Regions from separate parts of the Shewanella aestuarii genome, predicted to be linked through region 3. Evidence: predicted binding sites of a transcription regulator. Region 3 holds the regulator's gene; each other region holds the start of a gene.
What was found. The regulator NrdR, encoded in region 3, represses ribonucleotide reductase genes. The targets are predictions, from matches to a motif close to AAACACNANATNTNGTGTTT.
Positions count from the first base shown of each region.

Region 1: the regulator NrdR is predicted to act here: its motif matches at 5,846-5,865, upstream of nrdA (class 1a ribonucleoside-diphosphate reductase subunit alpha).
Region 2: the regulator NrdR is predicted to act here: its motif matches at 6,985-7,004, upstream of nrdD (anaerobic ribonucleoside-triphosphate reductase).

Region 1 is NZ_CP050313.1:2,019,731-2,030,266, forward strand. It holds gene serC (3-phosphoserine/phosphohydroxythreonine transaminase) at 1-884, opposite strand, end outside; gene gyrA (DNA gyrase subunit A) at 1,050-3,749, opposite strand; gene ubiG (bifunctional 2-polyprenyl-6-hydroxyphenol methylase/3-demethylubiquinol 3-O-methyltransferase UbiG) at 4,132-4,854, shown strand; gene HBH39_RS09130 (HAD family hydrolase) at 4,887-5,564, shown strand; gene nrdA (class 1a ribonucleoside-diphosphate reductase subunit alpha) at 6,073-8,361, shown strand; gene nrdB (class Ia ribonucleoside-diphosphate reductase subunit beta) at 8,436-9,566, shown strand; gene yfaE (class I ribonucleotide reductase maintenance protein YfaE) at 9,541-9,939, shown strand; gene HBH39_RS09150 (SDR family oxidoreductase) at 10,052-10,536, opposite strand, start outside.
Region 2 is NZ_CP050313.1:1,523,368-1,533,903, forward strand. It holds gene HBH39_RS06865 (AAA family ATPase) at 1-1,514, shown strand, start outside; gene HBH39_RS06870 (peptidoglycan DD-metalloendopeptidase family protein) at 1,803-3,095, shown strand; gene HBH39_RS06875 (YgjP-like metallopeptidase domain-containing protein) at 3,162-3,761, opposite strand; gene HBH39_RS06880 (DUF3010 family protein) at 3,863-4,300, opposite strand; gene HBH39_RS06885 (DEAD/DEAH box helicase) at 4,357-5,730, opposite strand; gene rssA (patatin-like phospholipase RssA) at 5,868-6,824, shown strand; gene nrdD (anaerobic ribonucleoside-triphosphate reductase) at 7,059-9,176, shown strand; gene nrdG (anaerobic ribonucleoside-triphosphate reductase-activating protein) at 9,176-9,643, shown strand; partial or broken gene HBH39_RS20095 (NADH:flavin oxidoreductase/NADH oxidase family protein) at 9,720-10,536, opposite strand, start outside.
Region 3 is NZ_CP050313.1:922,021-932,556, forward strand. It holds gene HBH39_RS04265 (YfhL family 4Fe-4S dicluster ferredoxin) at 1-43, opposite strand, end outside; gene yegQ (tRNA 5-hydroxyuridine modification protein YegQ) at 58-1,446, opposite strand; gene HBH39_RS04275 (HDOD domain-containing protein) at 1,695-2,537, shown strand; gene HBH39_RS04280 (putative bifunctional diguanylate cyclase/phosphodiesterase) at 2,633-4,159, shown strand; gene HBH39_RS04285 (thioesterase family protein) at 4,202-4,645, opposite strand; gene HBH39_RS04290 (NYN domain-containing protein) at 4,779-5,252, opposite strand; gene ettA (energy-dependent translational throttle protein EttA) at 6,010-7,677, opposite strand; gene HBH39_RS04300 (hypothetical protein) at 7,816-7,965, shown strand; gene glyA (serine hydroxymethyltransferase) at 7,931-9,184, shown strand; gene nrdR (transcriptional regulator NrdR) at 9,297-9,746, shown strand; gene ribD (bifunctional diaminohydroxyphosphoribosylaminopyrimidine deaminase/5-amino-6-(5-phosphoribosylamino)uracil reductase RibD) at 9,769-10,536, shown strand, end outside.

The sequences.
Region 1 (10,536 bases), 1.1 Mb from region 3:
TTTACTTTAGCCACCCCGTTTTTGTAAAAAGGATTGCTATCGATACATGCGTACAGTAAATCCGCTTTTTGTTGATTTACTTTTTCAACCGCATCAATACCACCGATCGATTTTAACCATTCAAACACTTCCGCCGCTAAATACCAAGCATAGGTAGGCGGTGTATTAAACATTGAATCGTTATCTTTGGTGATCTTGTAATCCATAATTGATGACTGCACTAAACTAGGCAAGCTCAACATATCATCACGAACGATCACGATAGATAAACCTGATGGTCCAATATTTTTTTGTGCACCAGCATAAATTAGTCCAAAACGACTCACATCGATATTATGCGACATAATGGTTGATGATAAATCAGCAACCACTGGCCATGGACTATCAATAGAGTCAAAAACTTCAATACCATCAACGGTTTCATTAGCGCAATAATGCACATAACGATAATCGTTATCCAGTGAGTGTAAGTCTGGCAAGGTAACTTGCTGTAAACCATTTACTGTCTCAACAATATTGATTTCATCAATTTGTTGATCACCAGCGATACGTCTAGCTTCTTGTATAGCTGACCTAGACCATTGCCCTGTGGTTAAATATAAAGCACGGCCATTGTCGCCTAAAAAGTTAGTCACAACATTAGTAAATTGGCCACGACCACCGCCATGCATAAATAGTACATGGTAATTATCTGGTATGGCCATCAACTCACGTAATGTGGATTCTGCTTGTTTGGTTAGCGCGATAAATTCTTTACTACGGTGACTAATCTCCATCACCGAAACCCCAAGACCATTCCAGTCAATAAACTCACGTTGAGCTTTTTGCATTACCGCTTGTGGCAACATTGCGGGACCGGCACAGAAATTATAAATTGCGCTCACAAACAACTCCTTACAGCACTTTGATAAATGTATTCTTTGATTCAACTAATAGTAAGGATTTTATAACTTGATGAATAGCGTAAAATTGCCCGTTTTAGATGAAATTTATTCCGCAAAACAAAACGAGCGCCATTAGGCGCTCGTTTAAAGAATAAAAGCTAACAATTATTCGTTAGAATTATCAGTTGCAGACACATCGCCAGTATCAGCTACCACAGTATTTGTGCTATCCGATTCCAAAGTAATTGGTTGACCGTTTTCGTCTAATTCATCATCTGATTGAATTTCGTCAATTCGTTGTAAGCCAACTACTTTTTCATCTTCAGCAGTACGAATTATGGTCACACCTTGAGTGTTTCGACCAATGATTGATACGCCATCAGCAGGTGTACGAACCAAAGTGCCTTTATTACTGATCAACATGATTTCATCGTTATCACCAACTTGTACCGCACCAACAACAGCACCGTTTCGTTCGCTTACCTTAATTGAAACCACACCTTTCGTACCACGGCTCTTAGCAGGATACTCATTTAATTCAGTACGCTTACCATAACCGTTTTCAGTCACGGTTAAGATAGCGCCATCACCTTTTGGTACGATCAAAGAGACTACTTTTTGTCCATCTTCAAGCTTGATTCCACGGACACCTGTAGCTGTACGACCCATAGGACGAAGCGCTACGATTTCTTCACCTGATTCAGGATCAATTTTAGCTTCGCCGGTTTCAGAATCACGTGCTTTCTCGTTAAAGCGGACGACTTTACCTTCATTAGAGAACAACATGATGTCATCACTACCTTCAGTGATAGCAACACCAATTAGCTGGTCACCCTCTTTAAGATTCACCGCAATAATACCGTTTGCACGAGGATTGCTGTAAGCCGTTAGCGCGGTTTTCTTCACGGTACCGTCAGCAGTCGCCATAATAATATACTTATCATCAGCATATTCACGTACCGGTAAAATTGCGGTAATGCGCTCACCTTCAGACAATGGTAATAAGTTAACAATGGGTCGACCACGAGCAGTACGGCTAGCAAGTGGTAATTGATACACTTTTAACCAATACATTTTACCAAAGTCAGAGAAGCACAAGATGGTATCGTGAGTATTGGCAACCAGAAGTTTCTCAACAAAATCTTCATCTTTTACTTTCGTTGCTGCTTTACCTTTACCACCACGACGCTGTGCCTGATAATCAGACAGTGGTTGATACTTGGCATACCCTAAGTGAGAAAGGGTCACAACAACATCTTCTTCAGTGATTAAGTCTTCAAGACTCATGTCAATTTCATTGGCATTGATGACAGTGCGACGTTCATCACCATATTGCTCTAAAATCTCTTCCAATTCTTCTTTGATGACTTCCATCAAACGTTCAGGACTACGAAGAATATGTAAAAGACCAGCAATAAAAACTAATAACTCTTCATACTCGGCTAGGATCTTGTCATGTTCTAAACCAGTTAGACGGTGTAAACGGAGTTCAAGAATCGCTTGCGCTTGTTGTTCAGTTAAATAGTACTGTCCATCTCGGATCCCATATTCGGGTTCTAACCACTCTGGACGAGCTGCATCATCGCCTGCTTTTTCAAGCATGCCTTGTACATGACCAAGTGCCCAACCTTGAGCAATTAATTTCGCTTTTGCTTCCGCTGGGGTTGGCGAGGCTTTAATTAACGCAATGATAGGATCGATGTTAGCAAGTGCAATCGCTAATGCTTCAAGGATATGAGCACGTTCACGAGCTTTACGTAATTCGAAAACGGTACGACGAGTTACCACTTCACGGCGATGAAGAATGAAACACTCAAGCATTTCTTTTAGGTTGAATAACTTAGGCTGGCCGTTGGTTAATGCCACCATGTTAATACCAAAAGAGCACTGCATTTGAGTTTGAGCGTACAGGTTATTAAGCACAACCTCGCCTACTTCACCTCGCTTGATCTCGATAACAATTCGCATACCGTCTTTATCAGACTCATCACGCAAACCGCTAATACCTTCAATTTTTTTATCTTTAACTAACTCAGCAATTTTCTCAATTAAACGAGCTTTGTTCACTTGGTATGGAATTTCGTGAACAATGATACGTTCGCGGCCATTCTCTTCCGTTTCAATTTCAGCCTTTGAACGCATAATTGCGCGACCACGACCCGTTTTGTAGGCATCAATAATGCCTTTACGACCGTTAATCGATGCTGCTGTTGGAAAGTCTGGTCCAGGAATATATTCCATTAGCTGTTCGATCGATAAGCTTGGCTCATCAATTAATGCTAAACAACCTTTGACAATTTCACTTAAGTTGTGTGGCGGAATATTGGTCGCCATACCTACCGCAATACCTGATGAACCATTGATTAATAGGTTAGGTACACGAGTTGGTAAAACCGCCGGGATCATTTCAGTGCCATCATAGTTAGGCACAAAGTCTACGGTTTCTTTTTCTAAGTCAGCTAACAATGAGTGCGCCAACTTTTCCATGCGGATTTCGGTATAACGCATTGCCGCTGCGGAATCACCATCAACCGAACCAAAGTTACCTTGGCCGTCAACTAAGGTGTAGCGTAACGAGAATGGCTGCGCCATACGAACAATGGTGTCATAAACTGCAGTGTCACCATGCGGGTGATACTTACCAATAACGTCACCGACAACACGAGCGGATTTTTTATATGGTTTGTTCCAATCGTTTTTGAGTTCGCTCATGGCGAATAATACGCGGCGATGTACCGGCTTCAAGCCGTCACGCACGTCAGGTAATGCACGTCCAACAATTACACTCATAGCGTAATCGAGGTACGAATTCTTTAGTTCGTCTTCAATGTTAATTGGCGAAATAGATGAAGCCAGATCAGTCATAAACTGCGCGTTCCCCTGAAAATGAGCTAACGATTGTTATTCCATAAAATCGTCATGCTTTAAAACGTGATTTGGCATTCTAACACAGATAAATATTGTCGCCAGAGTTAACGCGAATCAAATTGAACAATCGATTAAAAAATTACTAAGGTATTAATTGTATTATAGGTTTATCTATTATCGATTCCTTTTTGCTTTACCTTAACTTTATTTACAGCATTTTTTGAATAGCATTTAAACAATTTGAAAGCGCGTTTGATTATTTTGCGAGCATCTACGCTGAATTATTATTTAAAAGCCCAGTTAAATGTTATTCGCTTCTCTATTAAATATTGCTCTAGTCGTTATAATGGCGGCAATCGAATAATCTTAGGTTACAGCTATGTCTACAGAATCCTCTTCACCTATCAATGTCGACCCACAAGAAATTGCTAAATTTGAAGCAATGGCACAAACATGGTGGAACCCCAACGGTGAATTCAAACCATTACACCAACTGAATCCATTAAGGTTAAATTACATCGACCAAACTGCTGGCGGTATTTTTGATAAGAAGGTATTAGATGTAGGCTGTGGCGGTGGAATTTTATCTGAAAGCATGGCTAAAATTGGTGCTCATGTTGATGGAATTGATATGGGTAATGAGCCATTAGAAATTGCGCGTTTACATGCATTAGAAAGCCAAGTGAGCGTAAATTATCTAAAAACAACTGCTGAAGATCACAGTAAAACTCATCAAGCACATTATGATGTTGTTACTTGTATGGAAATGCTTGAACACGTGCCTGATCCATTATCCGTTATTAAAGCCTGTTGCGATATGGTAAAACCCAATGGTTATGTGTTTTTTTCAACGATTAATCGTAACTGGATGTCATATCTGCAAACCATAGTTGGCGCTGAATACTTACTAAAGATATTACCCGTTGGCACCCATGACCACAGTAAATTTATTAGGCCGTCTGAATTAATGTCGTTAGTCGATAAAACGGATTTGCTATGTAAAGATGCACTGGGTATTGCCTATAACCCAATCAATGGGGTGTTTAAGTATACCAAAAGTGTAGAAGTGAACTACATGATAGCGACCCAAAAGATTGATTGATCTTTATTCTTAACCGATTTAACGAGGCCAGTGTGCAGCAATATAATATCAAAGCGATTTTATTTGATCTTGACGGTACATTGGCCGATACGGCCCCCGATTTAGTTCATGCCCTTAATTTAAGTTTACTTGAATCAGGTTTGCCTTCTACTGACTACCATAAAGTTTGCCATGCGGTAACTCATGGTAGTTTAGCGTTAGTCAAAGCTGCCCAACCTCAATTAGCAGAATCACAGCAAAAACAGCTTCAGCAAGCTTTGTTACGTCATTACACTCATATCAATGGGCATAAAAGTATCTTGTACCCAAAAATGGCTGAACTGCTTGACCATTTGGATTCTGTAGGTATGCCGTACGGTGTGGTAACAAATAAACATGCTTCTTTTGCCAGACCATTGGTTGCCAAATTGGGCTTAACTCACCGTTTGAAATCTTTAATCAGTGGCGACAGCACTATTCATCCAAAACCACATAAAGCGCCAATGCTTTTAGCTGCGCAACAGTTAAATACACTGCCTAAACATATCTTATATCTAGGTGATGCAGAGCGCGATATTGTTGCGGCTAACAATGCCAATATGATTGCTGGTGCTGCCCATTGGGGTTATTTATCCGCAACCGATTCACCGACATCATGGCCAGCAGATTTGCATTTTGCTTCGAGTGAATCGCTGTATGAATACATATTCAAAGCCGTAAAATCAATTTAGCCAGTTACATTTGCGGTCATAGTTTTGGCTAACATCAGATTTGATAAAAGATCAATCTAAAGATTCACCTCAAATTTCGATCGCTGATTTTTTTTGCGATCAATTTAACATTAAAAATAGCTCAAAGATTCATCATCCTGTAGAAAAGCTATATAAATTTGGGCTCTAGGGTTAGCTTTCACTAACACTGAAAAATATCCTCAACTTATCCACAAGATATTAAAAAAATTGTGGCTTGCAATATGCGCTCAACCTCACTATCTTGTATGTTAGATTTTAAATAACACCATATCTTGTGTGTCAAATGCAATCACAGACACTACAAAGACACAATTTGTTTTTGTAGACTTAAGCTGAACGGGTTACTTCATCAAGCAAATAACATCGTCGCCGTAAATGCTTCGCAATGATTGTTTTTACAAGGGAACGTAAGCGTGATTACTGTCGATCGTCATCATGTATAGACGCAAGCAATCACTACAATAGATATAATCAAGGCCTCTCTTCAATGAATAGCAATATGACTGTCACTAAACGTAGTGGCGAGCGTGAAACCATCGATTTAGACAAAATTCATCGCGTGATCACTTGGGCTGCCAAGGGATTAAAAAATGTCTCAGTATCTGAAGTAGAACTGAGATCGCATTTACAGTTTTTTGATGGGATCCCCACTGAAGCCATACATGAAACCATCATAAAAGCCGCGGCAGATTTAATTTCACCTGAAGCACCTGACTATCAGTTTGTTGCAGCACGATTAGCTATTTTCCATTTACGCAAAAAAGCATTTGGCCAATTTGAGCCGCCTAAACTTTACGACCATATCACCCGCCTAGTTGAAATGGGCAAGTATGATATGCATCTCCTTGCCGATTACTCTCGTGAAGAGATCGACACCTTAGATAGCTATATTGACCATTGGCGTGATATGAACTTCTCCTATGCTGCCGTTAAGCAACTAGAAGGTAAATATTTAGTTCAAAACCGTGTTACCCACGAAGTTTATGAAAGTGCTCAGTTTTTATATATTTTAGTTGCTGCATGCTTGTTTGCTAAGTACCCCAAAGACACTCGTTTGAAGTACATCAAAGATTTTTATGATGCCACTTCAACCTTTAAAATTTCCTTACCTACGCCAATCATGGCAGGGGTGCGCACGCCAACACGTCAATTTAGCTCTTGTGTATTAATTGAGTGTGATGACAGCTTAGATTCAATCAATGCTACCGCATCCTCAATTGTTAAGTATGTCAGTCAGCGTGCAGGTATTGGCATTAATGCCGGCCGTATTCGAGCCTTAGGGAGTCCAATTCGTGGCGGTGAAGCATTCCACACTGGTTGCTTACCTTTTTATAAATATTTCCAAACCGCGGTTAAGTCTTGTTCACAAGGCGGTGTTCGCGGTGGTGCGGCCACCCTGTTCTATCCTTTATGGCACTTAGAAGTCGAGTCTTTATTGGTACTAAAGAACAACCGCGGTGTTGAAGACAACCGTGTCCGTCATCTTGATTACGGTGTGCAATTAAATAAATTAATGTATCAGCGCTTGATCAAAGGCGGTGATATTAGCTTGTTTAGCCCATCAGATGTACCAGGCTTATACGATGCCTTCTTTGAAGATCAAGTTGAGTTTGAACGTTTGTATTTACAATATGAACAAGATCCAAGCATCCGTAAGAAGAAAATTAAAGCTGTAGAGCTATTTTCACTGATGATGCAAGAACGTGCTTCAACAGGTCGTATCTACATTCAAAACGTCGACCACTGTAATACACACAGCCCGTTTGATTCAAAAGTCGCTCCAATTAAGCAGTCCAATTTATGTTTAGAGATTGCGCTACCGACCAAACCATTAACCAACATTGATGATCCAAATGGTGAAATCGCGCTATGTACTTTATCTGCACTTAACCTTGGTGCAATAAAAGATCTTAACGAGCTTGAGCCTTTAGCTGAACTTGCAGTACGTGCATTAGATAACTTATTGGATTATCAAGATTATCCGATAATCTCTGCCAAACTGGGTTCAATGAATCGCCGCACCTTAGGTATCGGTGTGATTAACTTTGCTAACTACTTGGCCAAAAATGGCATGAAATATTCAGACGGTTCAGCAAACAATCTAACCCATAAAACATTTGAAGCCATTCAGTTTTACTTGTTAAAAGCTTCAATGACATTAGCCAAAGAACAAGGCGCATGTCCGCTATTTCACGAAACCACCTACTCTCAAGGTATTTTGCCAATAGATACCTACAAGCGTGATTTGGACAAAATATGTGATGAGCCTTTGCACCTGGATTGGGAAACATTACGTAGTGATATTAAACAATACGGTTTACGTAATTCGACTTTATCTGCATTAATGCCGTCTGAAACGTCATCACAAATTTCAAACGCAACCAATGGTATTGAACCTCCACGCGGCTTAATCAGTGTTAAAGCCAGTAAAGATGGCCAATTGAAGCAGGTCGTTCCAGATTTTGACACCTTAAAAGATCAATACGAGTTACTTTGGAACATGCCAAATAACGATGGGTATCTGCAACTTGTTGGCATTATGCAAAAGTTTGTTGACCAAGCAATTTCAGCAAACACTAACTATGACCCCACAAAATTTGAGAACCGTAAAGTACCAATGCAAACCCTATTAAAGGATTTATTAGGTGCTTACAAATTAGGTGTTAAAACACTTTACTATCACAACACCCGTGATGGAGCTTCTGATCAACTTGACGATATCACCACAGTTGAAAAAGAAGATGAAGGTTGTGAAGGCGGCGCTTGTAAGATTTAACCTCAAACAGGTTTTGCGTTGAATGGAAAGTTTTATGCGGGGGATTACCCCCGCTATTTTGGGATACATGAACAATGGCTTATTCTACATTTTGTCAAATATCTAATGATGCCACCAAAGAACCAATGTTTTTTGGTCAAAGTGTCAATGTTGCTCGCTATGACCAACAGAAATATGAAGTTTTTGAAAAGTTAATTGAAAAACAATTATCTTTTTTCTGGCGTCCTGAAGAAGTCGATGTCAGTCGTGATAAAATTGACTATTCAAGTTTGCCAGATCATGAAAAGCACATTTTCATTTCTAACCTGAAATATCAAACATTACTTGATTCCATTCAAGGGCGTTCACCAAACGTGGCATTTTTGCCTTTGGTATCACTACCAGAGTTAGAAACGTGGATTGAAACATGGTCATTCTCTGAAACCATCCACTCTCGCTCATATACTCACATCATTCGAAATATTGTTAACGATCCTTCAGTGGTGTTTGACGATATCGTCGAAAATGAGCACATACTAAAACGTGCTAGTGATATTGCTAAGTACTACGATGATTTAATTACCTTAACTCAGGTATTCAATCTTCATGGTGAAGGTACGCATCTGATTAATGGTGTAGAAGTCACTGTTAGCCAGCGTATTTTAAAAAAATCACTTTATCTTTGTATGATGTCGGTTAATGCACTCGAAGCGATCCGCTTCTATGTCAGCTTTGCTTGTTCATTTGCTTTTGCTGAGCGTCGCTTAATGGAAGGTAACGCTAAAATCATCCGTCTAATTGCCCGAGATGAAGCATTACATTTAAATGGCACTCAACATATTTTATCCTTAATGCAAGCTGGCAAGGATGATCCTGAAATGGCGGAAATTGCCATTGAGTGCTATTCAGATTCTTATGATTTATTTGTAAAAGCCGCAGAACAAGAAAAGGAATGGGCAAAGTACTTATTTAAAGATGGTTCAATGATTGGATTAAATGAACAGATTTTATGTCAGTATGTTGAATACATCACTAACCAGCGCATGAAAGCCGTTGGCTTACCACTACCCTATGACGAGCAATCCAACCCATTGCCATGGATGAAAAACTGGTTAGAAAGCGATGCGGTACAAGTTGCACCACAAGAAGTTGAAGTATCTTCCTATCTTGTTGGTCAAATCGATTCATCTGTAGACAGCGATGAGTTTTCAGACTTTGACCTATAAACACTTCTTTATAAAAGCGCCGATTGTCAGTTTAAGCGGCCAACCGGCTATCTTATTTGATGGTAAGCAACACACCTTGCTTGAGGCGCTTGAGTTTAAGAAAGTGAAGGTATTTTCAGAGTGCCGCAATGGTTTTTGCGGCGCTTGTAAGACACAGGTTATTTCAGGTGAAGTTAGTTATATTAAACAACCGATAGCGGATCTTGAGGCCAATGAATGCCTACCCTGTTGCTGTATTCCTAAAACCGATGTTAATTTGGCATTACCTACAGACAACCTGCAATTAGTGACACGTAAAGTGAGAGCTAATGGTGAGGCAACCAAACATCAAAATAGTTCAACACTCAACACCGTCAATCTAGAAAAAGCATAACCAAGCAAGATTAACAACATACAAAACAATATTTTAGGCCAAATCAAAAATATTCATTAATTTATCCCTAAATACCGCCCTCTCCTTCAATAATTTGCTTTAGCCTAGAGCATCACCAAGGTAGAACTTGTCCATTTGAATGCCTAAACACACCCGTTTGCGACATATCTAAATCATCGATCAATTGAAGCAAACGACTGGCGCATTCAGTTGAAGATATATCACCACCATAATTAACCATCTCAGTTTGCACATAACCTGGATGGTAAATACCCACCGCAATGTTTCTAGGCGCTAAATCAATACTGAGTGACATTGAAGCTGCGTTTAAAGCGGCTTTAGACATACGATAACCATAACGTCCACCAGAGCCATTGTCAGCAATAGAGCCCATTCTTGACGTTATCATCGCCACTTTACTGCCTTCGTTAAGCTGAGCTTGTAACGCATGTACCACTCTAAGGGGCGCCAGTGCATTGACTTCATATTGAGCACGTAATGTATCTAAATTGAATTTAGCTAAATTCTCATCACGCAAAATACCAGCATTGCAAACTAGCACATCAATATTGATATTATTCAAGGCCATAGTCATAG
Region 2 (10,536 bases), 600 kb from region 3:
CCAATCAACTTCAACTGCTCACGCAACAAACAGCTTCTGCACAGCAGTTTCTTGAACGCCAGTATCAGCAAATAGCAGACCTTATTGCCGAAAAAAATACAATATTACTCAATCTTAATCATCAAGCTAACGCTTGTGGTTTAGAGCTGCCAACTCATGTAACTCAAACAACTGGGGCAAGGTTAAGCGAAAGTGTAACTTTAGCTGAATTAACCTTTTGGTTATCCGGTTTATCTGTTTCAATGCAGCAATGGCAACAAGCGAGTCAAGGTTTGCTTGATAATCGCCAGCAATTAGCCATGTTGCAACAAAAAGATGAACAGCTACAACTGCAAGTCGCAGCGCTGATTCAACAGCAGCAAGCCGGTGAGCAGAACTTGCAGCAGTTACAACAAAGCAGGCAGCAAAAAATCGCTCAGCGGATAGCGCTATTTGGTGATAAAAAGACTCAAACAGAAAAACATAAAGTTGAGCAAGCCATTGCCCAAGGTGAGCAGCAATTGCAAACTCAAGTTGAGTTATTGCAACAGATTCAATCTAGGCGCAATACACAATCTACCCAATTACAAAGCTTGCAAGCGCAGTTACAACAAGTGAAAGATGAGCATAGCCAATCACATAGTCAATGGACACAGGCGCTTGAGCTTAGCCCATTTGAGAATGCTGCAGACTTTAAGCAAGCGTTGATTTCCCCTCAGCAGCGTCAATCACTGCAGGCATTGAAACAATCACTTGATAGTCAGCTTCACGAACGCAAGGTATTACTCACACAAACCCAAAAGCAACAGCAAACTTTGCAACACCAAGCGGCTGAAAATCAATATAAATTAACCGATGCGCCACTGATCACTCAGCAGAACCTCGCACTGAAAGAGCAGCAACAAAGTCTGCAGCAAAACTTATGGCAATTGCGACATACAATCAAACAAGATGAAGAGCTGCGTAAACATCAAAGTGAACTATTAGCCTGCTATGACAATGCAAAACAGCAGTATGATGAAGTGGCCTACTTGCATGCTCTGATAGGCTCTCAAAAAGGCGATAAATTCCGTAAGTTTGCTCAAGGGCTAACCCTAGATCATTTGGTTGCCTTAGCTAATCGTCAATTAGGTCGTTTACATGGCCGCTATCAATTGCAGCGTAAAGATAGCGAGGCACTGGAATTGCAAGTGCTAGACACTTGGCAAGCCGATGCAGTGCGAGATACGCGCACTTTATCGGGCGGAGAAAGCTTTTTAGTTAGCTTGGCTTTGGCTTTGGCTTTATCTGATTTGGTCAGTCACAAAACCAGTATTGATTCGTTATTTTTAGATGAAGGTTTTGGTACCTTAGACAGCCAAACCTTAGATATCGCTTTAGATGCATTAGATAATTTAAATGCATCAGGCAAAATGATTGGTGTGATTAGTCATATTGAGGCGATGAAAGAGCGCATAGCCGTACAAATTAAAGTACATAAAATGAATGGACTTGGCGTAAGTAAACTACAAAAAGAGTTTGCAATTGCAAAGTAAATTTTGTTGGTGATTTGTCGCAAACTACGATGAATAGTGCAATCTAGCTCAATAATTAATGTAAAAGACAGTTGTTTTATATTTGTAATATGACATTTATTTGATATAAAAGAGCCTCATAAATTAATTTATGTGGCACTTTCTTGCTGAAACAAAGGTTAATTAATCGTTTGTATGCCAAGCTGTGCCATAAAAGCGTTGATTTTTATCAGATAAATAGTTTGTATCGACAGCTTAATAATAAAATAACAACAAAATAAAAATAACGTCTTTTAGGTGGAATATTCATTGCAAACAAGTAAAAATTTGGGCTTGAATAAGCCGATAGTAAGTTTTAATAACTTACCCAACTTGCATAAGAAAACTTTATTGGCAAGTGTATTTATTATTGGTGCAGCACTGCTGTGGCCAACACCTCAAGAGTTTTCATCTCAACGTATTCCTGTTGCATTAGATATTGAATCATTACTACCAAACGTTGCTTATGAATCTGAATTTGTTGACAATCTAGAAGACCCTATCCCTGTTCTTGATCATGTAATCGAAACCGGCGACACGTTAAGCAAGTTGTTTGAAATGGCCGGTATTAATCAACAAGTCATGTACAAGGTATTAGAGGCTGATTTAGAAGTATTAGCTTTAGATACCTTATTACCAGGCAACCGCATTCAATTTTGGGATGATGCTCAAGGCAACCTGATTAAGATGGAATTGTATTTCAACCCTGCAAGGCAAGTGGTTTTTACTCGTTTTGATGATGGTAGTTATGGTGTTGAAGACATCAACATTGATGGAATTTGGCAAAATCGGATCATTGGTGGTGAAATTAATGGCTCTTTTTACGTGTCAGCCAAAGCCGCTGGTTTAAGTGCCGGTGAAATTCAAAAAATTGAACGACTATTAAAAAGTAAATTAAATTTTGCTCGTGATCTTCATGCTGGCGATCGTTTTTCAGTACTCCTCAATGATCAATATGTTGAAGGTGAATTAACGGGTAACTCTAATATTGATGGCATTGAAATTCACTCGGGACGTCGTAAAATTACTGCGTTTCAATACACTGATGGTAATTTTTATGATGAAAAAGGCCAGAGTTTAGCGCCTGCTTTTCAGCGTATTCCATTAAATAAAAATTACCGCATGAGTTCTCGCTTTAACCCTAAGCGTAAGCATCCTATTACGGGGCGTGTGCGTCCCCATAATGGTACTGACTTTGCAACACCCGTTGGTACTGCTGTTGTGGCGCCAGGTGATGGTGTCGTGACTATGGTGGCAAATCATGCTTTTGCCGGTAAGTACATAGTGATTGAGCACGACAATAAAGTGCGCACTCGTTATCTGCATTTATCAAGCTTTAAAGTGAGAAAGGGTCAGCGAGTTAAACGCGGCCAATTGATTGCATTATCCGGGAACACCGGTGCATCAACAGGCCCGCATTTACATTATGAATTCCACGTAAATGGTCGTCCGGTTGATCCGATGAAAGCCAATATCGCTGAAGCGAAAACCTTACCGAAAAAAGAACTATCAGAGTTCAGTTCAATTGTGCGTAGTCGCAAAATGATGATGGAATTGGGTTAAATAAGTCATTCAAACATGAATCTATAAAAAATAATCCCCGAATAAACTGGCTTATTCGGGGATTTTTTATGGGTAGGGCGATTGTTCTACTTCTTCAGCAATTAATAATAACCGCATATCAAATTCAAGCTGGTGGTAATCTGCTTGCATAAATGTACACAACTGATAAAAAGCTTTGTTGTGCTCCTTTTCCCGTAAATGCGCCAATTCATGCACTACAACCATTTTTAGTAAATCAAATGGTATGGTTTTAAGCCGTGATGAAATGCGTATTTCGTTTTTAGCCTTAACTTTATTGCCTTGTCGGCGATTTGCGTAAGTGTGCAAACCTAATGCCTGATGGCTTAAGCTGATTTTATCATCGTAAATCACTTTTGACAGAGGATCAGACTGACGCATAAATTCATTTTTAAGCGACATCGCTAATTCGTATAGGGCTTTATCGGTTCTCACGTCATGCACTTGCGGGTAACGCTTGAGTAGATGATCAGCTAAAGCATGGTTATCAACTAGGGTTTGAATTTGTGCGATAAGTTCAGGTCGATACCCCTTGATATAGCGTAAAGGACTGCGTTCAGCGTGTTGCTTGCTAATGTCTGCGCTGGTGACTAACTGGCGAATATCGGTTTTAGGTTTTAATGCTTGGCTGGCCGATTTTAGCGGCATTTTTGGGGGCGCTTGAGGTTTGCGAGGTTTGATGTTTGTCATAGGCATCTTGCTTAGTAAAAGGGCTTTATGTTGTCATAAAGCCCTAATTTATAACTAATTTACGCTTTACCAAAAATCAGACGATTTTGGTGAACATAAGCCACATCAAAGGCATTTTTTTGCACGCGTTTTAAATCTAATGAGTCAAAGTCTGCTTGAGGAGGGTTGCGCTTCATTTGCTCTTTAATGGTAACAGGTGAAATGATTGCCACAGGTAGTTCAGTGATTTGAATTGCCGCTTCTAATTTGAATGAGGTGGCACTTCCAGCTAATTTACCTTTTTGCTCACGTTCAATAATGGCAATTTGATCGACCTTGTAGTCAGCCATTAATTTATGGAAAGCAAAATGAAACTCACGAAGCGATTCAGTGCTTGCTGAGTTTGAAATGCTGAACGACATTTGACGACAGCTTGGTACATTGAAGGTTTCGCCTTCATAATTTAATAATGCGATGATGGCTTCGCCACCTTTTAATTCTACACCACAAACTTTCATGTTTTTTCCTAATCTAACAATATTAGTGCCAAGGTAATTTAATTGGCGACTAAAAATTAATCATCTAAATCTTGACTATTTTTGTCAAAAATATCTTGTTCAACAATGGCTGTTGGTTTGGCTTTGCGGCGCATAGGCGCATCACCAATATCCACACCAGTAATAAATCGCTTATCGCGTTTAGGTGCCGCTTTTGCTTTTACTGCACTCTTAGCTTTGGTTTTAGCCTTTGCTTTAGCAGCGACTTTATGGCCTACGGCTTTGTCTGCTTTGGCACTTAAACCAGAAAACTTAGCGGGTAAGCCATCAATGGTACTGAAATTGAAGTTTTTGCGTAAAAAAGTTTGCACTTGTAAAAAGTTTTGCCAATCTTTGGGGCCAACAAACGAAATCGCCACCCCTTTTGCGCCGGCACGACCCGTACGTCCAATGCGATGCACATATTCTTCAGCAAATTTAGGCATATCAAAGTTAACCACTAAAGATACGTTAACTAAATCTAGGCCGCGAGAAGCGACATCAGTGGTGATTAATACTTGCTGCTGACCACGACTGAATTGGTCCATAATTTGATTACGAGCAGATTGTTTTAAATCACCACTTAACGCCGCAGTAGAAAACCCTTGCTCGGCCAACAATGTTGCTAATCGGTCAGTATCGGCACGGGTTGCGGTAAACACAATCGTTTGTTTATGTTCAGGTTGCTTAAGTATGTGGCTTAATAACGCTTGCTTATGATCTAAATGATCGGCAAAAAACACTTTTTGCTCAATGTCTTTGTGCTCAGCATAACTGGCACCAATTGCCACATGACTTGGGTTATTTAATAAAGTTGTGGCAATGTCATTAATACTGTCATGATCTAAGGTTGCAGAAAACATTAAGGTTTGACGACGTTTATGGTCTGCTGCGACATTAATGGCTTTGAGTTGCTCGGCAAAGCCTAAGTCAAGCATGCGATCCGCTTCATCTAATATTAATAACTCAAGGCCATTTAAAAACAAATGACGTTGTTGTAGGTGATCGGCAATGCGGCCTGGAGTGGCGACAATAAAGTGTGGGTCGCGGGATAGGGCTTTAGCTTGATCGTTAAAGTTTTCCCCACCTAATACGCTAATTGCTTTATATTGGGTGTTTGCTACCAATAAGCGTAATTGGCCATAGACTTGTTGGGCTAATTCTCGGGTTGGTAACAGTATCAGTACTCGTGGGTCTTTTTTAGAAAGCGGGCGAGATGAAATAATCCGTTGCATCGCTGGCAATAAAAACGCCAAGGTTTTACCAGAGCCGGTTTTTGATGAGGCCATCAAATCTTTGCCAGCTAAAGCAATAGGTAAGGCTTGTTGTTGAATTTCAGTAGGGGTACTGATACCCATATGTTTTAAACTGTCTAACAAGCGTTTATCAAGCGAAAAATCAGTAAACTGCAACGGTAAATCCCCTAGAAAATAATAGCCGAGTATTATAACTGGTTACTCTGACTATAGCCAACAAAGCCGTGCTTGTTTATGCTATTTGCGAAATATCATTGAGCCATTAACTACTTGTAAGGAGTCATGCAGTATTTATGGATAAATCAAATAAAAATAATGGTTTAACGATTGGGTTAGCCTTAGGCAGTGGTGCTGCTAAAGGTTGGGCACACATTGGAGTGTTAGAAGGACTGGCCGAGTTAGGTATCTACCCCGATAAAATTGCCGGTTGTTCAGTAGGTGCGCTGGTGGGTGCAGCTTATGCTAATGATCATTTGCCTGAATTAAAAGCCTGGGTAAGTGGGTTTTCAAGTTGGGATGTACTTGGACTGATGGATATTGGCTGGCGAAAGGGTGGCCTTATCAGTGGTGAAAAAGTGTTTGATGTTATGTCAAAACAAATCGGTGCCATAAATATTGAACAATTGAAACGGCCTTTTGCAACGGTTGCAACAGATTTATACACAGGTCAAGAGGTCTGGTTTAAGCAAGGTGAATTACGCCATGCAGTTAGAGCATCTTGCTCAATGCCCGGCTTTTTGCCGCCGTTGCAACAAGATGGTCATTGGTTAGTTGATGGTGCTGTGGTTAATCCTGTACCGGTTTCTTTATGTCGTTCACTTGGGGTAGATATTGTGATTGCGGTGGATCTTCACGGTCATCGTCGGTCACAATTACAGTTGTTACCACAGCAGTTGGTCAGTAAGTCACCCAAATTTACCGGCATTGTTGCAAGGGATGAGCAGCCAGAGTCTGGGTTTATGGATTTATGGGGTAAGGGAAAAGAGTACTTAACAGGTATTAGTGATAAGTTTTCTCAACGAGGCAAATCAACTCCAGGTATGCTGGCGGTGATGTCACAATCTATGGAGATTCTTGAACAGCGCCATAAACGTGCGCGCTTGATGGGAGACCCGCCTGACATTTGCATCGTGCCAGATGTCAGTGGTATTGGCACCATGGAGTTTCATCGTGCAAAAGATGCCATATTAGCGGGCAGACAAGCCGTAGAAAACATCAGTCATCTTATTAAAGCTATCATAAAAAACTAGATCAGCTTGTTATCATATACGGCTCATTATCGACTTTTTACTGTGGGGTCAAGTGGCAAATTTTGTTTCATTGGCCCTACCGACACAAATTCTTTTTGCTTGTTCTTAGCCTTTAAAATCATGATCTAGATCAAGACGCCTAGTGTAAATTTAGCGCCTAATACACTATATATTGTGTTTGGTTTGCTTTTTGTACAGATATATAGGTATCTGTGTTGCGTTGGAGAGTTTGTTATGTTGGTTGTTATTAAAAGGGATGGTTGCCGTACAGAGTTCGATCATAGTCGAATTAAAGACGCTGTTATTGCAGCAATGGAGTCTGCAGGCCAATCAGATAATGACTACGCTCAAACTTTAGCAGTTATTGTTGAGCAGCAATTTAGCAATCAAAACGAAGTCGAGATTCATCACCTGCAAAAAGCGGTTGAGAATGAACTGATGTCGGGGCCTTATAAAGAGGTTGCACGGCATTATATTGAGTATCGTCATGATCGTGATGTTCGCCGTGAAGCGAAAAGTAAACTAAATTGTGAAATCCGTGGCTTAGTTGAGCAAAGTGACTCAAGCATTCTGAATGAAAATGCCAATAAAGATGCCAAGGTTATTCCTACCCAGCGCGATTTATTAGCGGGCATTGTGGCCAAGCATTATGCTAAATCTCATTTATTACCAAAAGATGTTGTCGCTGCTCATGAAAGTGGTGAGATCCATTATCACGATCTTGACTATGCACCTTTTTTCCCAATGTTTAATTGTATGCTGATTGATTTGGCTGGCATGCTCACCCACGGTTTTAAAATGGGTAATGCAGAGATTGAGACACCCAAATCGATTTCAACTGCAACAGCTGTCACCGCACAAATTATTGCTCAAGTGGCGAGTCATATTTATGGCGGCACGACCATTAATCGTATAGATGAAGTGCTAGCTGAGTTTGTTCAAAAAAGTTATCAAAAGCATCGCATTGTCGCGCAAAAATGGGATGTAAAAGACGTTGACGCTTTTGCGATGGCGCAAACAGAAAAAGAGTGTCATGACGCATTTCAATCACTTGAGTATGAAGTGAACACTTTACATACCGCCAATGGACAAACCCCTTTTGTGACGTTTGGTTTCGGTTTAGGAACAAGCTGGGAATCACGTTTAATTCAGCAGTCTATTTTAACTGTGCGCATGGCTGGTTTAGGTAAAAACCATAAAACAGCGGTCTTCCCTAAGTTAGTATTTGCTATCCGCGATGGTGTTAACCATAAAGCGCAAGACGTTAATTATGATATCAAAAAGATGGCACTAAAATGTGCCAGCATGAGAATGTATCCCGATATCCTTAATTATGAGCAAGTTGAGCGAGTAACTGGCTCATTTAAAACCCCAATGGGTTGTCGTTCGTTTTTATCGGCATTTGAGCAAGATGGGCAGTTAATTCATGAAGGTCGTAATAATTTAGGGGTGGTTAGCATTAACTTACCGCGTATTGCTATCGAAGCTGGTGGTAATGAAACGACATTCTACGAATTATTAGATGCACGATTAGATATTGCCCGTAAAGCATTAGATACGCGCATCGCCCGTTTAGTGGGTGTTAAAGCCCGTGTTGCGCCCATTCTGTATATGGAAGGGGCTTGTGGGGTGAGATTAAAAGCTGATGATGATGTGTCTGAAATTTTCAAAAATGGTCGCGCGTCAATTTCATTAGGTTTTATCGGTTTACATGAAACCATTAACGCTCTTTATGGCAATGATACGCATGTTTATGACAATGAAGTATTACGTAAAAAAGCCATCGCCATTATTGAATACATGAAGCAAGCCACTGTCAGATGGACCGAAGAAACCGGTTATGGCTTTAGCTTATACAGTACGCCAAGTGAAAACCTGTGCAGTCGTTTTTGCGGTATTGACGCCAAACAATTCGGCCTCATTGCAGGCGTAACCGATAAAGGTTACTACACCAACAGCTTCCATTTAGATGTTGAGAAAAAAGTGAATCCGTTTGACAAAATTGATTTTGAAATGCCTTACCCAGAAATCACCAGTGGTGGATTTATCTGTTACGGTGAATACCCTAACATGCAGCACAACACTGAAGCGTTAGAGCAAGTGTGGGATTACAGTTATACAAGGGTGCCATATTACGGCACTAACACCCCAATCGACGAGTGTTACGACTGTGGCTTTGTGGGCGAATTTAACTGTACTAGTAAAGGTTTTGTTTGCCCCAAATGTGGCAATCATGAACCTAGTCGCGTGTCGGTTACTCGTCGCGTATGCGGCTACTTGGGCAGTCCAGATGCAAGACCATTTAATTATGGTAAACAAGAAGAAGTGAAGCGCAGAGTGAAGCACATCTAATGCATTATCATGTCTATCATTCGGTTGACGTGGTTAACGGTACTGGTACCCGTTGTACCTTGTTTGTGAGTGGCTGCGACCATGCCTGTCGTGGCTGCTACAATCAGTCAACTTGGCGAGTGGATTCTGGGCATGAGTTTACCCAAGCATTAGAAGATCAAATTATTACTGATTTACAAGACACACGTATTGTTCGTAAAGGTTTGTCGTTAAGTGGCGGAGACCCGCTGTATCCAGCAAATTTAAGCGCTGTATTACAGTTGGTTAAACGGGTGAAAAGCGAATGTATTGGCAAAGATATTTGGTTATGGTCGGGTTATAAACGGGCTAATTTAACCCCGCAACAACAGGCTGTGATTGATCATGTTGATGTGTTAATTGACGGCAAGTTTGAACAAGATAAAGCTGACCCTTCACTCAAGTGGCGTGGCAGCAGTAATCAACAAATACATTATCTCAATGAGTAGATCTAAAGCTAATTATTAAAAAAATTAAAGGGTTAACGGTTGTTAACCCTTTTTTGTAGCTATCTTTTTTTAGTGATTATTTTTTCAGATTAGATCTATCTAGTTGTTGTTTATATGCTTTCGCTTTTTGGGTAAAGCGTATTCTATCTGTGATTAAAGTGAACAGGGCTGAGTCGGTTAATCGCGGTTTATCACCCAAGCTCATTCGTTTCAATTGCCGCTTCACTAATGCCATGGTAGCTAAACTTGCTAGTGGTTTATTGTGCCAATTGGGGGATTAATTTTCACACAAAAGTTTGGGTTTAATTGCCAACGATTTACTAAATCTGGCGTATAGGCAAGTGCGCTAGCAATACCACATAATGCAAAACCTGCATGCAAAACATTATTCACTGTGGCTAAGCGATAAATTCCGCCAGTTAACATTAAGGGGACTGGTGAGGTTTTCGCGAGTTGCTGAGTAAAGGTTAAAAAATAAGCCTCACGTGCTAATGTTCGCTCATCGGCAGTCCTGCCTTGCATTGCGGGCGCTTCAAAGCTACCACCAGAAAGTTCAATCAAATCTATATCGATGACACTCAACATATCAATCACTTGACGAGCGTCGTCTATGTCAAATCCCCCACGTTGAAAATCTGCCGAATTAAGCTTAACCGTAATATCAAAATCATTACCGCATGCATACTTAATGGCTTTGACTATTTCGATTAATAAACGCGCTCGATTAATTAAACTCCCTCCCCATTTATCACTTCGCTGATTAGTGAGCGGAGATAAAAATTGGGCTAATAAATAGCCATGAGCAGCATGAATTTGTACCCCGTCAAACCCCGCTAATTTTGCCAGTGTCGCAGTGGTAACAAAGCGTTTAATCACATCTAAAATATCCGCTT
Region 3 (10,536 bases):
ACATGTCACAATTAATGCAGCTGTCGTCGATAATTAACGCCATGAGTTATTGCCTCATTATCCTGCTTTGTGAGGATTGCGGGTATCCTGACCTTGTGGAAAATTACGCATTAAAATAGCTTTGTCGGTGTCCACTTGTGCAGGTAAAGCAAGGAAGACAAAATGCCCTGAACCTAAGCCTGCCTCAACACTTTCACCTTTGCGATTAACTAAGTTCTCGACGGTTAAAGTAAAATTGCCTTGAGGGGTCATAACTTCAACACTGTCACCCACGGAAAACTTATTTTTTACGTCAATTTCAGCGAGACCTTGTTCATTACGTTTGCCGGTAAACTCGCCCACAAATTGTTGGGTATCGCTGATTGAGTAACCGTAGTCATAGTTTTGATATTCATCATGAACATGGCGGCGTAAAAAGCCTTCGGTGTAACCACGATGAGCAAGCCCTTCTAGGTTATACATTAAAGTGCGATCAAAATCTTTACCAGCTGCGGCGTCTTCAATAGCTTGACGATAAAGTTGTGCAGTACGGGCAACATAATAGAATGATTTGGTACGGCCTTCGATTTTTAATGAATCAATGCCCATTTTTGTTAAACGGTCAACATGCTGGATTGCACGTAAATCTTTTGAATTCATGATGTAAGTGCCATGCTCATCTTCATATGCTGGCATGTATTCACCTGGGCGCCCCGGTTCCTGTAGTAACACAACTTGGTCTGAAGGCTGACCTAAGCCCAAGGTTGGCGGAGTTTCTAACTGCACACCATGTTGGTCTACAATACCTTGTGGATTTACTGCGATGATGTCACCGGTTTCAGTTTGCTTGGCTTCATGAACATCATATTTCCAACGACACGCATTGGTGCAAGTGCCTTGATTAGGGTCGCGTTTATTGATGTAACCAGAGAGTAAGCAACGGCCAGAGTATGCCATGCATAATGCGCCATGGACAAACACTTCTAGTTCGATATCAGGGCAGCGTTGGCGAATTTCTTCAATTTCATCAAGTGATAACTCACGTGATAAAATAACTCGCTTAATTCCTTGTTGCTGCCAAAATTTTACCGATGCCCAGTTAATGGCATTAGCTTGGACTGACAAATGTACAACTTGATCTGGAAACGCTTCTCTCACCATCATAATAAGGCCAGGATCTGACATAATTAATGCATCGGGATTCATGGCTACTACAGGTTCCATATCCTTAATGTATGTCTTTAACTTAGCGTTGTGAGGCGCGATATTACTGACCACATATAGCTTTTTACCTAGGCTATGAGCCTCTTGAATACCACTGGCTAAGTTTTCCATTTTGAAGTCATTATTTCTTACCCGTAAACTGTAACGTGGTTGGCCTGCATAAACGGCGTCAGCGCCATAGGCGAAGGCATAACGCATATTTTTCAGAGTTCCAGCAGGTGACAATAGCTCAGGTTTAAACATAATTACTCTCAATATAGCTTGAAAAGCGCACAAATTGCGGGGTCGCGATTTTACTTGAGTTTATGATGCGCTGCAAACTTAACCCAAGTTTTTGTGAGCAGCGAAGCGTAAATAAATTTAACTATAAGTATGGTTATTTTTGCATGATTGTCATAAAAATATGACTGATTTGATTCACTTGACTCGCTTTAAACCGGCAATTAGGTATACAATCTTTGGCTATAAATTTTCATTTTTCTGGAGACAAGATGTCTACTGAACATCAGCTATTGGTCAGCTTATTAAAAAAACTAAAAGACGATGCGTTAGTCTTACCTACATTGCCTGAAGTGGCTATGCGAGTTCAAGAAGTGGTTGCGCGTCCTGACTCTAGCTTGAAACAAGTGGGCGATATCATTGGACAAGATGCTGCAATTTCTGCCCGTATTATTAAGGTTGCTAACAGTGTTTTGTATTCCCGCGGTAACAAAGCTGAAAACATTAGTGCGGCAGTGAATCGTATTGGCTTAATTCAAATTAAATCAATTACCACTTCGGTTGCAATGGAGCAATTATTTATCTCTACCAATGAAATGGTGTGGGAAGTGATGGATGAAGTATGGAAAACCTCGATTGAAGTCACCGCATCGGCTTGCGCCATGCTGGATATTTATAACAAGCGTAACCCATCTAAAAAACTGGATCGTGAAACATTAACCTTAGCTGGTTTGGTACATAATATTGGTGCTCTACCAGTATTATCTGAAGCTGAGATCCACCCAGAGCTGTTTACCAGTATCGAACAATTACGTGGTCTTGTGCGTAAAATGCAAGGCCCAATTGGTCGAGCTGTGTTGAAAAGCTGGGATTTTGCCCCTGAAGTTATGGAAGTGGTTGAGCGTTGGGCTGATTTACATTACCTACCTGAAAGAGTGACTTATCTTGATTTTATTCGCTCTGCTGCGTTTTATACCGGTGAGTTACGTGCTGGTGAGGAATTAGAGCAGCGCTTAGATGTATTTGCAAAACGCGGCTTACCTGTCACACCGGAAGACTTAGGCAGTGATGAGTTCTCGGAGATTTATCATTCAATTATGCAAAGCTACGAGTAACCTGTTATCAATAGAATAATGAGCACTTTTGATTGTTGCCATTGACCACAAAAGTGCTTATTTTCATGCAATGAAGGTAGAGTTATCAACACTATATGAATGATGCTTATTGGCTGTCTTTCTTTGTAAGCTTACTTAGCTTAGTGGTTATTGTCGGTGGCTTATATTGCTGGCGTCAACATCGTTATTTGCAATTCCTCACACACATCATTGAAAAACAGCTTATCAATATTACCCCCATCGATGTTGGTGCTACCCCTAACGCTTTTTTACCGCTAATCAGAGCATTGCTCAAATTACAACAGTCTATCCCCTTTAATGTTGAAAAAGATAAGCTAACAGGCTTATTTAATAGAGTGGGCTTTAAACGCAAAATTGTCAGTCAAATGCCTAACGCTGAGGGGATGATTATACTTGTCGATATTAAGCAATTTCGGTTTGTGAATGATTTATTTGGCTTTGTATTTGGTGATCATTTACTTAAAGCATTTGCTGAGCGAATTGCTTCCATGCCATTGCAGGCGCAATTTGTGGCGCGAATGAATGGTAATGAATTTTTGTTATTTTTTAATCATAATGTCAGCGCCGCTCAACTGTCAGACCTTAAACAACGCCTGCAATTACCCTTTTATATTGAACAGCAGCCGATTAGCGTTAAGGTACAAATGGGTGTATTGGCAATGGCGGAACATCATGCCGATGTAAGTATTATGCTGCGAAGGTTGGACCTAGCATTAAAAAAAGCTAAACAATATCATCAAGATATTGCTTACTATGATCAAGGGGACGATAAAAAGCAGTATCGAGAATTATTGATTATTAACAGCTTGCCAAAAAGTCTAAAGCAAAATCAATTGTTTATGGTCTACCAACCCAAAGTTGAAACGAAAACCGGTCAATGCGTACAAGTTGAAGCTCTGATCCGCTGGCATCATGATGGCTTAGGTAATATCTCTCCGGATGAGTTTATTCCATTAGCTGAAAAAACCGGCATGATTAGTTTAATTAGTCATTGGGTACTTGATAAGGTGATTTCTCAACTTGCAACATGGCGTGAGCAAGGTGTGTTTGTCAAAGTTGCGATTAATCTTTCTGGTGCTGACATGCATAGTGACAATTTAGTGGAAGATATAAACAAGAGATTACATCACTATCGGGTGCCGGCTGACAGTTTAATGGTTGAAATAACTGAAAGTGCATTGATGGAGTCATATACCCAAGCGATTGATACCATTGAGCGCTTGCAAGCTATTGGGGTGAAAGTTGCTATTGATGACTTTGGAACCGGTCATTCATCGCTTGCCTATTTACGCTATCTGCCGGTCAATGAAGTAAAAATTGATAAAGCTTTTTTGAGTGGATTTGAGCAGGATGAACAAGCAAAAAATATCGTCAAAATGACCATAGCGTTAGCCAAAGAGCTTGGATTTGAAGTGACTGTCGAAGGTGTAGAAACGTTAACCGTTTATCATTCGATTACAGCCTTTGGTGCAGATAGGATCCAAGGTGATATTTTTGCCAAACCTATGGCGGCAGATGGACTGGAGCAAGCATTGATACGATTTCATGCTGAGCACCAACAGTGGAAGATTGATGAGAATAAACAGCCTATTAGTCACTAAAACTCATAGCACTACGGGTAAAATGAATAGCGATATCTGGGGCTAGTCAGGCATAGCTTGACTTAATAAGCTCATTAGATTGTTAGGCATGGGGCTTAATTGACGATGCTTGTTCATGCATACCATCTCTATGGTGGCGGTCACTGCAGGTTTACTTGCTTGGGGGCGCCATATTTCTTGCTTCCAAATTGTGCGATATTTACTTTCAAAACAAAACTGAGTTCTTACATCTATAACATCGGCAAATTCGACTCCTTCATGGCAAATCATATCCGTTTTATAAACCGCAAAACCTAACCCTTGCTCTGCCCAGAGTTGTTGTAAGATATTGGCGCCAATTACATGCTCACGCGCACGCTCAAAATATTTCAAGAAGTTTGGATGGTAGACCACGCCTGAAAAATCGGTATCTTCATAGTAAATTTGCACACTAAAATGAGCCGTTTTACTCCAAAGTAGGGTAGTTGTAGGTGTGTGCTTATTCATTACTTTCCTGTTGTTCCAAATATTGTTTAACTATTTCCAACGGCGCCCCTGCGCAATCAACCAAACAATCACTTCTACAGTAACTCCAGTAATATCTGTAGCTTTAGCTGCGAGTAGTTGATATATAATGGGTTTACTTAAGTAGCTCTGGGGTGATTGGCGTAAATTCTTGGCTTTGATCTGTTAAAGATTTTGCGGTTAACGCCTCAACACTAATCACATGGGTAAAACATTCATATTTACGGTTAATGGTTTTTATTAGGAGATCAAAATCACCATCACCGGATAGTAAAATCACTTCATTGACTTCTGGTGCTAATTCCAACATATCTATGGTTATGCCCACATCCCAATCGCCTTTTGCTGAACCGTCACTGCGCTGAATATAAGGTTTTGTTTTTACTTCAAAGCCGATGTAGCGTAATGCGTCTTGGAACTTAACTTGGCCATCGTCGTTAGGAGCAATAGCATAAGCATAAGCGTGTGTAATTTCTCCTCTGACAGCTAGTTGCTTGTAGAGTTCTCGGTAGTTAAAGCTGCGGTTGAAGGCCTGCTTGCAGGTATAATAAATATTCTGTACGTCGACAAATATGGCGATTTTGTTCATTATTATGCGACAAGGATACCCGCTGTTTTAGTTTCGGGATTAATTGCCGCCTCCATGGGTTGAAGTTAGTGTTACGGTTCGGGTTGATAGTCGAACCGTATTTTTGCATTGGCTGAGGCAGGAACCTTTCGCCAGTTATTGCCTCAGGTGCTATATATCCTGTTCTAATTAACCCCCTAAAAAAACAACTCCTTTTGCGACGTTGGGATAAAGTCTTGAATTTTTGCACTCAAATAGCTTACCAACAGGGATGCGATTCTCTGAACGGTCATCTTAAGCTTGTTGATAATCGCCTTTAGAAAAATGCCTTTTATATAGACTGTTTGGTTTTGGGCAGTTAAGTATTTGTTCTTGCGTAAACTTTGTTTTGTAACAAAACTTCTCTGTATATGATCACTTTGTCTTTAATCGTTACTAGTAGGTTGGCTATTTCAATCGTGTGTTTCTGACTTTTCAATTTGAGTTAATTTTCTTTGTTCTTATGAATTAATGACTCTAGTGCAGCAAAAGAGTTGCTTGCACATAGGCACACATTCCCCCGTCTCTACGAAATAAGAACTGATGAAAGAGTCAGTCGTGCACAAAAAAATTCCATTAAGAAACGATGATACTGAAGTTAGTAGGTCTTTACAAACAGATTATGATTAGGAATGAATTTAAATGACAAAATTTTGACATAGACAAGATAAAAACATAACAAACAGAGACATATGTGACTGTTTGTTATGTTAACTGGCTAAAAGTATTAGTATTTAGCTTACTTGCTCATACGTTTGTATTTTAGGCGGTGTGGTTCTACAACATCGGCACCATAAGTATTTTTCAGCCATGTTGAATATTCTGTGTAGTTACCTTCATAGAAGTTAACTTTACCTTCATCACGATAATCTAAAATGTGAGTGGCGATCCGGTCTAAGAACCAGCGGTCGTGCGAGATAACCATGGCGCAGCCAGGAAACTCAAGCAACGCTTCTTCTAGTGCGCGTAATGTTTCTACGTCTAAATCGTTGGTTGGTTCATCGAGTAACAGTACGTTACCGCCAGCTTGTAAAAGCTTGGCTAAATGTACACGGTTTCTCTCACCACCTGACAGTGTGCCAATAATCTTTTGTTGGTCACCGCCGCGGAAGTTGAAACGTCCAACATAAGCACGACTTGGGATCTCTGTATTGCCGACTTTCATGATATCTAGCCCACCAGAAATTTCCTGCCATACAGTATTTTTATCATTCATTGAGTCGCGGAACTGCTCTACTGATGCAATTTTGACGGATTCACCAATTGAAATATTGCCACTATCGGGTTGTTCTGTGCCAGATATCATTCTAAACAAGGTTGATTTACCTGCACCGTTAGCACCAATAATGCCGACGATAGCGCCTTTAGGAACCGTAAATGATAAATCATCAATTAATACTCGGTCGCCATAAGACTTAGTTAAATGAGTGACTTCAATGACCTTATCACCTAAACGAGGTCCTGGTGGAATAAATAGCTCATTGGTTTCATTGCGTTTTTGATAGTCATTGGTGTTCAATTCTTCAAAGCGGGCCATACGAGCCTTGCCTTTCGATTGACGGCCCTTAGCACCTTGGCGAACCCATTCTAATTCTTTGGCAATGGTCTTTTGGCGTGCACTTTCTGCAGCAGATTCTTGCTGTAAACGAGCATCTTTTTGTTCTAGCCATGAAGAGTAGTTGCCTTCCCAAGGAATACCTTCACCACGGTCAAGTTCTAAAATCCAACCGGCCGCATTGTCTAAGAAGTAACGGTCATGGGTAATAGCAACCACTGTACCTGTGTATTCTTGTAAGAAGTGTTCTAGCCACGCTACGGATTCAGCATCTAAATGGTTAGTTGGTTCATCAAGTAATAGCATTTCAGGCTTTTCAAGCAGTAAACGACAAATTGCAACTCGACGGCGTTCACCACCAGAAAGGACTTCAATTTTTTCATCCCAATCTGGTAAACGAAGAGCATTGGCGGCTCTTTCAAGAATGTGCTCTAAGTTATGGGCATCTTGAGCTTGAATGATTGCTTCAAGTTCACCTTGCTCTTTGGCGAGCGCATCAAAATCAGCATCAGGCTCAGCATAGGCAGCGTAAACCTCATCTAAACGAGTCAGAGCATTTTTGGCATCACTGACTGCTTCTTCAATGGCTTCTCGCACAGTTTGTTCTGGGTTTAATTTAGGTTCTTGTGGCAAGTAACCAATTTTAAGCCCTGGCATTGGACGTGCTTCGCCTTCAATTTCAGTATCAAGGCCAGCCATAATGCGTAGTAGGGTCGATTTACCTGAGCCATTAAGACCTAGTACACCAATTTTGGCACCTGGGAAAAAGCTAAGAGAAATATCTTTAAGGATTTGCTTTTTAGGTGGAACAATTTTGCCCACACGAAGCATGCTATATACAAATTGAGCCATGAGGATCTCTATTGGGTTAACTAAAGTGGCTTAATTCTACTTTATTGTGATGCGAACTCAACTGCTTGGCTGACAGGTTAAGGTAAAAAAATAAGACTTAACTAGGTCAATCCATCAAGCAAGCTAACGGGAATCGTTTTGAATTCAGAACACAGTGAATTTCATGTTGTTAACACTGTGATTAATTTTCTTGGCAGAGTAGAATACCGCGCAACCCTACTTAATATTATTAGAACCTGTCGTTGGAGTCACCATGCTGAAGAAATCGATGAATATCGCGGATTATGATCCACAATTATTTAAAGCTATTGAAGATGAAACAAATCGTCAAGAAGAGCACATCGAGTTAATCGCGTCTGAAAACTATACCAGTCCTCGCGTGATGGAAGCGCAAGGTTCACAGTTAACCAATAAATATGCTGAAGGCTACCCAGGTAAGCGTTATTACGGTGGTTGTGAGTATGTTGATGTTGTTGAAACCTTGGCGATTGAGCGTGCAAAAGAATTATTTGGCGCAACATACGCGAACGTACAACCTCATTCAGGTTCACAAGCTAACAGTGCTGTATATATGACATTATTACAGCCTGGTGATACCGTTTTAGGTATGAACTTAGCCCATGGTGGTCACCTGACCCATGGTTCACCAGTTAACTTTTCTGGTAAGTTATACAACATCATTCCATACGGTATTGATGAGTCTGGTAAAATTGACTACGACGAAATGGAGCGTTTAGCGCTTGAGCATAAACCCAAAATGATGATTGGTGGCTTCTCTGCTTATTCAGGTATCGTTGATTGGGCAAGAATGCGCGAAATTGCCGACAAAATTAATGCTTACTTATTTGTTGATATGGCACACGTTGCAGGTCTTGTGGCCGCGGGCGTATACCCAACACCCGTTCCACATGCTCACGTTGTGACTTCAACAACTCACAAAACCTTAGCAGGACCTCGTGGTGGCATTATTATTTCAGCCGCTAATGATGAAGACTTATACAAAAAGTTAAATTCAGCTGTATTCCCAGGTGGTCAAGGTGGTCCTTTAATGCATGTGATCGCCGGTAAAGCGGTGGCATTTAAAGAAGCATTAGAGCCTGAGTTTAAAGTATACCAGCAACAAGTGGTTGTTAATGCAAAAGCGATGGCTAATACCTTTATTGAACGTGGTTTTAATGTGGTGTCTGGTGGTACTGAAAACCACTTGTTCTTGCTTGATTTAATTAGCAAAGACATTACAGGTAAAGATGCGGATGCTGCGTTAGGTCTTGCCAATATCACAGTGAACAAAAACTCTGTGCCTAACGATCCACGTTCACCTTTTGTGACTTCTGGTTTACGTATCGGCTCGCCTGCAATTACCCGTCGTGGCTTTAAAGAAGCACAAGCCATCGAGCTTGCCGGTTGGATGTGTGACATTTTAGATGACATCACTAACCAAGCCACAATTGAGCGTGTTAAAAAGCAAGTGCTTGAGTTATGTGCTAAGTTTCCCGTTTACGCTTAATTTGCACCTTAACTTAGCTGTTTCTTACATGCTAGTTAACCTCAAGCAATAAATAAGATAAACTTAAATGGCCGCTAATTTTAGCGGCCATTTTATTTTTGCGGGAGGTTGAATGCATTGTCCTTTTTGTAGCGCGACAGACACCAAAGTTATCGATTCAAGATTGGTTGCCGATGGTCACCAAGTTCGTCGTCGCCGAGAATGCACCGAATGCCATGAGCGCTTTACTACCTTTGAAGGTGCAGAGTTAGTTATGCCACGAATTATCAAACGTGATGGTTCTCGCCAGCCTTTTGATGAGGATAAATTACGCGGTGGTATGTTGCGCGCAGTAGAAAAACGTCCTGTATCCATCGATGAAATTGAACAAGCTTTATCGAAAATAAAATCAACATTGCGCGCTACCGGTGAACGTGAGGTGGATTCAGAAATGATAGGTAATTTGATGATGGAGCAATTGATGAATTTGGACAAAGTGGCCTATATTCGTTTTGCATCCGTTTACCGTGCTTTTGAAGATGTGTCTCAATTTGGCGAAGCTATCGCGAAATTACAAAAATAGACTTTTATTTAGAGAATCAACCATGGCCGTTTTTAGTGTTTTTGATCATCAGATGATGAGCCGAGCCATCCAACTTGCCCGTAAAGGTCTGTATACCACACGTCCTAATCCTTGTGTTGGCTGCGTGATAGTGAAAGATGATCAAATACTCGGTGAAGGTTACCATCAGGTTGCAGGTCAAGGGCATGCCGAAGTTAATGCCTTGCAACAGTTAAAAGATAATGGGTTTAGTTCTGAAGGGGCAACAGCTTATGTCACGCTTGAACCTTGTAGTCATTATGGTCGCACTCCGCCATGTGCATTAGGTTTAATTAATGCCAACATCGCCCGAGTGGTGGTAGCGGTAAAAGATGCCAACCCACAAGTGGCCGGAAAAGGCATTGCCATGCTTGAACAAGCAGGTATTCAAGTTGACGTAGGATTGCTTGAAGACGAAGCCTTTGATGTTAACCTTGGCTTTATGAAACGTATGAAAACCGGTATGCCTTGGGTTACCGTCAAAGTGGCTGCCAGTATTGATGGTAAAACGGCTTTATCAAATGGGGTATCTAAATGGATTACTGGCTCAGCGGCCCGCAGTGATGTGCAAAGGTTGCGCGCTCGTCATTGCGCTTTAATCACAGGTATCGAAACGATTATTGCCGACGACCCGCAGTTAAATGTTCGTTATGAACAGCTTGGAAGCTTGAAAAATACACTTTCACCCTCATCTATACATCAACCAATAAGAGTTATATTAGATTCTAAAGCGCGAATGACGGCGAATTATCAGTTATTTGCAATTACTAGT